3 regions of the Amycolatopsis sp. La24 genome follow, and region 3 is predicted to be linked to each of the others. Evidence: riboswitches for the same ligand, from Rfam matches in the RefSeq annotation. Region 3 holds a riboswitch; each other region holds the start of a gene.

What was found. Region 3 has a riboswitch for S-adenosylmethionine ahead of PUT80_RS44680 (aminotransferase class V-fold PLP-dependent enzyme). Riboswitches for the same ligand answer to the same signal wherever they lie in the genome.
Region 1: another riboswitch for S-adenosylmethionine. It lies ahead of PUT80_RS45250 (ATP-binding cassette domain-containing protein); the one in region 3 lies ahead of PUT80_RS44680 (aminotransferase class V-fold PLP-dependent enzyme).
Region 2: another riboswitch for S-adenosylmethionine. It lies ahead of thrC (threonine synthase); the one in region 3 lies ahead of PUT80_RS44680 (aminotransferase class V-fold PLP-dependent enzyme).

Annotation. Positions count from the first base shown of each region.
Region 1 is NZ_JARACH010000111.1:3,088-6,333, reverse strand. Features, by position in the region: gene PUT80_RS45255 (hypothetical protein) at 1-148, shown strand, start outside; gene PUT80_RS45250 (ATP-binding cassette domain-containing protein) at 258-1,271, opposite strand; SAM riboswitch class I at 1,487-1,577, opposite strand; gene rsmA (16S rRNA (adenine(1518)-N(6)/adenine(1519)-N(6))-dimethyltransferase RsmA) at 2,137-2,979, opposite strand; gene PUT80_RS45240 (resuscitation-promoting factor) at 3,073-3,246, opposite strand, start outside.
Region 2 is NZ_JARACH010000044.1:60,085-63,330, forward strand. Features, by position in the region: gene rpsT (30S ribosomal protein S20) at 258-518, shown strand; gene holA (DNA polymerase III subunit delta) at 619-1,590, opposite strand; SAM riboswitch class I at 1,722-1,855, shown strand; gene thrC (threonine synthase) at 1,869-3,134, shown strand; gene PUT80_RS32075 (ComEC/Rec2 family competence protein) at 3,159-3,246, opposite strand, start outside.
Region 3 is NZ_JARACH010000103.1:13,927-17,172, forward strand. Features, by position in the region: gene PUT80_RS44675 (hypothetical protein) at 1-327, shown strand; gene PUT80_RS44680 (aminotransferase class V-fold PLP-dependent enzyme) at 488-1,819, opposite strand; SAM riboswitch class IV at 1,860-1,974, opposite strand; gene PUT80_RS44685 (potassium/proton antiporter) at 2,071-3,246, opposite strand, start outside.

The DNA.
Region 1 (3,246 bases), on a different contig from region 3:
GCGAGCCGAATCCCTCGGCAACCCGGTGCCGTTCGCCGCCCTCGTGGCGAGGTGGAAACAGACCGCCGAGGCGCACGCGGATCCGGAGCTGGCGGAGATCCTGCGCCGGAGCGACCACAATGGACAGACTTCAGGACACTTGTCCTGAAACTTTGACCCGGCGACCTGATTCCTGGGGCGACGCGTCCCGCGAACGCGACGAGGGCCGCCCCAATCAAATGGGACGGCCCTCGGAAAACCGCTCAGTTAAAAGGAAATCAGGCGGCGACGACGCTCTGCGGACCGCGAGCCGGCTGGCTCACGTGCGCGCCCCGGTCGGAGATCCAGGACAGCGCGGCGTCGGCCCGCTCGCCGCGGACGCCGAGGCGGAACCGGGCGATCGGAGTGTCCCCGATGCGGGTGAGGCCGCCGCCGATGGTGGCGAGCTCCACGTCGAACCGGCTGGCCGCCTCGGGCAGCAAGGCGCCCACCGAAGCGAAACCGATCAGCACGACGTCGACCGCGCGGTCGTACTTCGCGGACTGGGCGCGCGAGGTCTCGACCGACGGCAGCACCGCCTGCGCGGTCCAGCTGTCCGGCGTCGAGATGAGGTCGAGCACCGTGCCGCGCTCGACGATCGCGCCGTTGTCGAGCACCGCGACGTCGTCGCAGACCCGGCGGACGACGTCCGCGTCCGGCGTGGTGACGACGACCGTCACGCCCAGCTCGGCCCGCGCGCGGTCGAGCACGGCGAGCACCGCGCCCGCGTCCTCGGCCGCGACCCCGGCGGTCGGGTCGTCCGCGAGCAGCACGGCCGGTCCGGCGGCGAGCGCCCTGGCGACCGCGACCCGGCGGAGCTGGCCGTCGGTGAGTTCTTCCGGCTTCTGCCCGGCGCGGGCGGTGAGGCCGACCAGGTCGAGCAGCGAGCCGACCCGGCTGCGCCGCTGCGGGCCGTCGACGCCGAGCTGCTCCAGCGGGCTGGCGATGTTGCCCGCGATGGTGCGCTCGGCGATCAGCTCCGGCTTGGTCCCGACGACACCCAGCTGGCGGCGGATCTCCCGCAGCCGCTTGCCGTCGAGCGTCGCGGTGTTGAGGCCGTCGAGCCGCACGACGCCGCGGTCGGGGCGCTCCTGCAGCGCGATGCAACGGGCGAGGGTCGACTTGCCGGAACCGGACGGACCCACGACCCCGAACAGCGAACCGGCTTGCACGTCGACACTCACGTCGCGCAGCGCGGCGACCCGATTTCCGTGGAAGGGAAAGGACTTGGACACGTTTTCGACAGTGATCACGAAAGGGCTCCAGGCAAACGAGGCGCGGCGCCGATTCCGGGCGCGCCAGGCGTCATCGAATTACCGTCCACTGTGGACGGCGCAAGAAACTGCGGAAAAAACGATCAGGCGATGACCATGGAGCGTTGACACGCACATACCGAGCGGCGACCTTCGTCGACTACGCGCCGGCGGGTCAGCAGGAGCGGGCGGGTGACCCTCTTCATCGAAAACAGCCTCCATCGGTCCTGGCGGTAGCACCTGCCCTGCGGAGGGTGGTTGCTGCGACTTCGGCGAGCCAGGTCTCTCAGTCGCTCGGGATGGACGCTTTCGAGTAAAGCCGATCCCATTGGCTGAACGCAAGCGCGTTGGTGCAGATCACACGTCTGGTGGTGCCCGCATACCGGAACACCGCGTCCAAAAACCGGAAGCCCGGAACCTCGGCCGCCGAACAGTGCCTCGACCTGCGAAACGCTCGTCACGGGCGCCGGCGGCGAACGGGTTCGTTCCACTGTGGACGATCAAGGATCTTTGTGGAACAAGAGTTTTCTCGTTGTCAAGGGGCGATGGTTCGCGAGCCTCGACGCGCGGTGCACCGGGGTCTCGACCGAGCCGAGATAGGTCAGCGAAGCGAAGCACCTCGGGTCAGCCCCGCGGAACAATCCCAGGCGTGGAGCAGGCCGACTCCCCCGAATGCCGAGCTGCTCGTCACAGGTGGAGGGCTGTTTCAGCCGTGCTCGCGTGATCACCAAGCGTAGCCAGGCAGCAGGGGATGACCCACAATCAGCGACGACACAAGATCATCGAAGAACGCAGCGAAACCAGGGAATACCTGCTCCGACGCCGCCGTTGGAAGTCGCAAGGCGAGCACCCTGGGGGAGGTGGGTCACATTCCGGCAGCCGCGATCCGCGCGAAAGCGTGCACGTCCAACTGCTCCCCGCGCGTCTTCGGGTCGATTCCAGCCTCAGCGAGCAACTCGCCAGCCCGCTCGGCAGAACCAGCCCATCCGGCCAGCGCGGCCCGCAATGTCTTGCGCCGCTGGGAGAACGCCGCGTCGACCACCGCGAACAGCCGTGCCCGATCCACTCCGGAAACCGGGTCGGTCCGGGTGAACGAGACCAGAGCGGAATCGACGTTCGGCACCGGCCAGAACACCGCGCGCGGCACGGCGGCCACCTTGCGCGCGGGCCCGTACCAAGCGAGCTTCACGCTCGGCACGCCGTAAGTGCGGCTGCCCGGCCCGGCCGCCATCCGGTCGGCGACCTCGGTCTGGACCATGACGAGCCCGCTGCGCAGCGACGGCAGCTCGGCCAGCAGATGCAGCACCACCGGCACCGCGACGTTGTACGGCAGGTTCGCAATGATCGACACCGGCTCAACGGGCAGATCAGCCGCCCGCACCCGCAGCGCGTCGGCGCCGACGACGGTCAGCCGGTCCGCGGCCTCAGGCGCGCGCTCGGCCACTGTGCGCGGCAGGCGGGCGGCCAGCACCGGATCGATCTCCACAGCGACGACCTGAGCGCCCGCGGCCAGCAGGCCCAGCGTCAGCGAGCCGAGACCGGGCCCGACCTCCAGGACGACGTCCCCTGGCTGCACGCCGCCGAGTTCGACGATGCGGCGGACCGTGTTGGGGTCGTGCACGAAGTTCTGCCCGAGTTTCTTCGTGGGCCGGACGTCGAGTTCGTCGGCCAGCCCGCGGATTTCGGCAGGCCCCAGCAGTTCCACCACCGGACGAGCCTACCCAGCGGCGGCGCGGCGGACGAAAACAGGCGGCCGGGAGCGCGAGGCTCCCGGCCGCCTGCCGGAAAATCAGAGCGTGGCTCAGGCCTTGTAGCCGCAGCCCCAGGCGCTGTAGCCGCCGCGGGCGTCGCGCACCTTCTCGGCGATCGCGATCTGCTGCTCGCGGGTCGCCTTGTCGGCAGTGGGGGCGTACTGCTGGCCGCCGTAGGCGTTCCAGGTCTGCCGGTCGAACTGCAGGCCGCCGTAGTAGCCGTT
Region 2 (3,246 bases), on a different contig from region 3:
CGACCCGCTCTGCGGGACCACGGGCAGGCGACGGAACCCTAGGCACTACCGGACCCCACCGTAACCGAGACGGGGCCGCGATGCCGAGCGTTTGCCTGCTCCGGGGCCGTCGGCAACGCCGCGAACAGGGCTGTTAAGATTTTCGACTGTTGCCGTGCGGCATTCCGTCAGGGAGGAAACCCGGCAGTCCCTCGGGACTGATCCGGAGCCACACGAACGCGGCAACGACCTTCACCGAGTGAAAGAGGAACGCCTCCATGGCCAACATCAAGTCGCAGGTCAAGCGCATCACGACGAACGAGAAGGCGCGGCAGCGCAACCTGGCGATCCGGTCCTCGGTGAAGACCGCGATCCGCAAGTTCCGCGAGGCCGCCGAAGCCGGTGACAAGGACAAGGCCCTCGAACTGCAGCGCGACGCCGCTCGCAAGCTCGACAAGGCCGTCACCAAGGGCGTCATCCACGCCAACCAGGCCGCGAACAAGAAGTCGGCTCTCGCGAAGCGCGCGAACCAGCTCTGAGCGCAGTCTTTCCGGAAGGCCCGGCGGCTTCGGCTGCCGGGCCTTTCCGTGTCCTGGGGACCGGCTCGGCTCTCCTCAAGGCGTTCCCGGCGCCGGGACGTCAGCGGTCGCCCTTGGCCGCGACCACGTCGAGGACCGCGCGCTGCAGCGCGTAGTTCGCGTCGGCCGCCGCGCCCTTGACCTCGGCGTTCAGCCGCGCCACGACGCGCATCGCGGTCGCCAGGCCGTCCTGGCCCCAGCCCCGGGACTGCCCTTGCGCCTTGCGGATCTTCCACGGCGGCATGCCGAGCTCGCCCGCCATCTGGTTCGGGTTGCCGCGCCCGGCCGCGGACACGCGAGCGATCGTGCGGACCGCGTCGGCCAGCGCGTCGGCGATCAGGACGTGCGGGACGCCCAGTTGCATCGCCCACTGCAGGGACTCCATCGCGGCGGCCCGGTCGCCCGCGACGGCCTTCTCGGCCACCGCGAAGCCGGTCACGTCGGCGCGTCCGGTGTGGTAGCGGCGGACCGCCCGCTCGTCGACGACTCCCCCGGTGTCGGCGACCAGCTGCGTCGCCGCCGAGGACAGTTCGCGCAGGTCCGAGCCGACCGAGTCGAGCAGCGCCATCAGGCCCGCGGCGTCGATCTTGCCGCCCGCGCGGCGCACCTCGTTGCGGACGAACGCCTCGCGCTCGGCCGGTTTGGTGAGCTTCGGGCATTCGGTGATTTCCGCGCCCGCCTTTTTCAACGCGCCCGGCAGCGCTTTGGCGGCTTTGCTCCGCCCGCCGCCGCTGTGCACGACCACGAGGACGATGCCGTCGGCAGGCGCCTTCACGTACGCGAGGACCGCGTCGGACAGCTCCTGCGAGATGTCCTGCGCCGACTCCAGCACGATCACGCGCCCCTCGGCGAACAGCGACGGGCTCACCAGCTCGGCCAGCACAGGCGGTGTGAGATCGGACACCCGCATGCGCGTGAGGTCGGCCGTCGGGTCCGCGGCCTTGGCCGCGTCGAGGGACGCTCGCACAGCCCGTTCGATGAGCAGTTCTTCCTCGCCCGTGACGAGGTGCAGCGGCGCGGGTGCGGTGGTCACCCGGCCATCTTCTCACCCGGCCGCCGGGCCGCCCGCTCCGGTGATGTGGGCCGCCTCCGTGGCACGAGCTGATCGGGATGTCGTACGGTGTAGCCGAGGACGCGCCCACCGGCGCTCCGACAACCGAATACCGCTCATCCAGAGGGGCAGAGGGAACGGCCCGACGAAGCCCCGGCAACCGGCGTACAGCCTGTCATCCCGCGATCGCGGGGTAGCTGACGACCACGGTGCCAATTCCGGCCCGCTTCGGCGGGGCAGATGAGGAAAGGAACCTCGCGATGACTGCAGCCCTCAGCGCCACCTCCGCCAACAAGACGATCGACCTCGGTCCGGCCGTCGAACTGGTGTCGAAGGAAGAAGGGCACCGGCAGCCGCTCGCTCCGGAATTCGTCTCCGTCGAAGACTTCTCGCCGCTCGAGGTCGCCTACGACTTCGGCCGCGTCCGCCGCGAGGACATCGAGGCGGGCCCGCGCAACATCTGGCGTTACAAGAAACTCCTTCCCGTCCCCTCGACCGTCGAGGAGACCCCGAACACCGAACCCGGCTGCACCCGGCTCGTGCGCGCCGACCGGCTCGCGAAGGAGCTCGGCCTCAAGCGCGTGTGGGTCAAGGACGACACCGGCAACCCCACGCACTCGTTCAAGGACCGCGTGGTCGCCGTCGCGCTCGCGGCCGCCCGCGAGTTCGGTTTCGAGGTCCTGGCGTGTCCCTCGACCGGCAACCTGGCCAACGCGACCGCCGCCGCGGCGGCCCGCGCCGGCTGGCGGTCGGTCGTGCTGATCCCGAAGAACCTCGAACGCGCGAAGATCCTCACCACCGCGGTCTACGACGGCGACCTGATCGCCGTCGACGGCAACTACGACGACGTGAACCGGCTCGCCACCGAACTGGCCGGCGAGCACCCGAAGTGGGCGTTCGTGAACGTCAACGTCCGCCCGTACTACTCCGAGGGCTCGAAGACGCTCGCCTACGAGGTCGCCGAGCAGCTCGGCTGGCGCATCCCCGAGCAGATCGTCGTGCCGATCGCCTCCGGTTCCCAGCTCACCAAGGTGGACAAGGGTTTCCGCGAGCTGGGCCAGCTCGGTCTCGTGGACGCCAGCCCGTACAAGGTGTTCGGCGCGCAGGCCACGGGCTGCTCGCCGGTCTCCACCGCGTACCGCAACGGCCACGACGTGGTCCAGCCGGTGAAGCCGGACACCATCGCCCGTTCGCTCGCGATCGGCAACCCGGCCGACGGCCCGTACGTGCTCGACGTGGTCAACCGCACCGGCGGCGCGATCGAGGACGTCACCGACGAAGAGGTCGTCGAAGGCATTCGGCTGCTCGCGCGCACCGAAGGCATCTTCACCGAGACCGCGGGCGGCGTCACCGTGGCGACCGCGAAGAAGCTCGTCGAAACCGGCAAGCTCGACCCGGACGCGGAAACCGTCCTCCTCATCACCGGCGACGGCCTCAAGACCCTCGACGCGGTCGAGAACCACATCGGCCCGAAGGCCACCGTGCCGCCGTCCGCCGCGGCCGTCGCCAAGGCACTCGGCTACTGACGCACCGGCCCGGGGTCCGCCGCACTACCGCGGCGGACCCCGCGGCTCGCCCCGGCGCACCACCGCCGGTCCGCTTCCTCCGGGCAGAACGGCGGTGTCCCCGTCGATATCG
Region 3 (3,246 bases):
ATGCCCGCCGAGATCCCCGCCCCCGCCGCGGCCGCGGCCTGGATCGCCCTCGACCTCTCCCCCACCAGCGACCTCCCGCTCTGGGCCGCCCACTGGCTGGCCGACGGCGAGGACGGCGAGCACCTGCGCCACCTGGCCGGGCTGTCCCGCAGCGAACCGCGGGAAGTCCACGACGTGCAGGAGGCGGCCTTAGCCGACTGCCGCACGCCCATTCCCGCCGTGGCCGACGCAGCCGAAGCCGCGTTCACTCACCTGGCCCGGCTGTTCCTCAACGGCCATCTCAGCGAACGCGGCCTGCTGAACGACCTGCACTCGGACTGTGTTTGATGGCGTCGGCTCCGCCGCCGCGGCGGGATCGCCCTTAAGCCGACGTTTGGGCTGAGCGACGCGAGGGGCCTTCGGCCTGTCACGCCGCTCAGCCCAAACGTCGGCGCGATCCCGCGTTGTGGTCACGTTTCCTGTCGCGCCAGTCCCAGCACCCGCCCCGTCAGGCGCAGAACGGCGGCAGCTCCCGCGGGTCCCCGACCGGCGCCCACCGCCCGTCCACCTTCGCGTACTCCCACCGGGCTCCCCGGGCCACGATCTGCCGCAGCGCCAGCACCAAGCGGTCGACGTGTTCCTCGGTGCTCCCCAGCCCGAGGCTCACCCGGACCGCCTGCTGGCCCTCGCTTCCGGCTTCCCGGATCAGCCGCCGGGCGGCCACGTGCGCGCAGAACGCCCCGTCCCGCACGCCGATTCCGTACTCGGCCGACAGCACCGCGGCCAGCCATCCGGGCTCGAACCCGTCGACCACGAAGCTCACCGTGCCGACCCGGTCCACCGGCGCGTCGAAGAACCGCAGCTCGGCGAAACCCGGCAGGCTCTCAAGCCCCTTGCGCAACCGCTCCAGCAACGCGGCCTCATGCGAACCCACGGCATCCCACTGAGCTGCCAGCTGCTCGCAAGCCACCCCGAGCGCATACACGCCAACGGTATTCGGCGATCCGGCCTCGTGCCGCTCTTCGCCGCTGTTCCACACCACGGCTTCCTCGGTCACCAGTTTCGTAGCGCCACCACCGGCCAGGTACGGCTCGGCCGCCCGCAACCAGTCGCTGCGCCCGATCAGCGCACCGGCCCCGAAGGGCGCGTACAGCTTGTGCCCGGACAGCGCGACGTAGTCAACATCCAGCTCCCGCAACGAAATCTGCCGGTGCGGAGCGAGCTGTGCGGCGTCGAGGGCCACCCGGGCGCCGTGTTTCCGGGCCACCGCAGCGATCTCGGCCACCGGCAGCAGCTCACCGGTCACATTGGACGCACCGGCGACGACCACCAACCGCGGCCCCTGCGGGCATTCCGCGAGCGCTTCGTCCACAACGGACACCGCGGCGAGCCGGGTCCGCGGCAGCTGCACGCGCCGGACGTTCGGGCCGCGCCACGGCAGCAAGGCCGCGTGGTGCTCGCTGTCGAACACCACCACGGAAGTCTTGCGCGGCAACGCTTTCGCCAGCAGGTTGAACGCGTCCGTGGTGTTGCGGGTGAAGATCACCGAGTCGCCGTTGCGAGCGTCCACGAACCGGCGCAGCACGTCGCGCGTCCGCTCGTAAAGCCGCGTCGAGACCTGCGAAGCGAAGCCCGCGCCGCGGTGCACGCTGGCGTACCAGGGAAGGAACTCGTCGACCGCCGAACGCACGGCGTCCAGACACGGCGCGCTCGCCGCGTGGTCGAGGTTGGCGTAACCGATGTCGCCGCCGGTGACCAGCGGGACCCGCAGCGTCGCACCGGCGACAGCGGGAACGGCAGCGGCAACAGTTTCCGTGGACCGGTCGAGTGCGAGAGTCATGACGGCGCCTCCTCGGCGTTCCGGGGGACCCCCGGCGAGGGGCCCGCGCTTGCCCGCCGCACTGCGCGACCGGCCTGGTCCTCACCCGGGGCACCCCACCGCGGTAGGAGGGTTGCCGGCCAGCAAGCCGGGGCTTCGCGCTGGCACTCATGACCTGGAACCGAAGATAGCGGACGACCCCCGGGAGAAACCAGACCCGTCTCGTGATCTGAGACGGCAGTCACAGGGCGTGTCCACAAAGGACAGAAAGATCAGGCTCCGGATTCCCCGTGCCAGCGCGCGAGGCGGCCGGCCCGGTCGACGGCCCGGATGCGCCGTTCGGTCGCGTCGCGGTCGGCGGCGGTCGTGACCACCAGAAGCTGGTCCTCGACCTGCAAGCGGCTCGTTTTCTGCGGCGTGAAGCCCGTCCCGCCGCGCACCACGAGACTGACCGTCGCCCCGGCGGGCAGCCGCAGCTCCGACAGGTACACGCCGTGCAGCTTCGACCCCTTCTGAATGCGCACCTGCAGCAGTTCGGCGCCGAGCTCGTCGAGCGGGGCGGCGTCGACCTCGATCTCGTGCGCCTGCGTCGCCTTCGCCAGCCCGAGGATCCGCGCGAGCGGGCTGAGCGTCGCGCCCTGCAGCACGGTGAGCACGATGACGAGCACGAAAACCGCGTCCACGAGCCGTTGCGCGCCGGGCACGCCCTCGGACAGCGGGATCATCGCGAGCACGATCGGCACCGCACCGCGCAAGCCCGCCCAGGACAGGAACACCTGATCCCGCCACGGCAAGCGGAACGGCAGCAGCGACAAGACCACCGACAGCGGCCGGGCGAGCAGCAGCACCACCGCGCCCGCGACGAGGCCGGGGATGAGCGTTTCGAGCAGCCGGGTCGGCGACGCGAACAGGCCGAGCAGCACGAACAGCCCGATCTGCGCGAGCCAGCCGAGCCCTTCGGCGAACGACAGGGTGTCCGACCGGTGCGGCAGCTTGGAATTCCCCAGCACCAGGCCGGCGACGTAGGTGGCGAGCAGGCCGGACGCGTGCGCCAGCTGTCCCGAGGAGTACGCGAGCACGCACACCGCGACCGTGGCGAGCGGGTACAGGCCGGTCGCCGGGAGCGCGGCCCGGCGCAGCGCCTGCGCGCCCAGCCAGCCGAACGCCAGGCCGAGCACGAGGCCGGTGAGCAGTTCGTAGACCACCAGCAGCGGCAGCGACCAGTCGACCGCCTCGCCGGACGCGAGCACGACGACCGCGATGTAGGCGGGCGCGTCGTTGATGCCGGATTCCAGTTCCAGCGCGCCGACGAGCCGTTTCCCGACCCCGGCCGTGCGCAGCACGGAGAACACCGCCGCCGCGTCGGTGGACGCGAGAACCGCGCCCCACAGCAGGGCGAGCCGCCAGTCGAGGCCGAGCAGCCAGTGCAATGCCGCGCCGGTGACCGC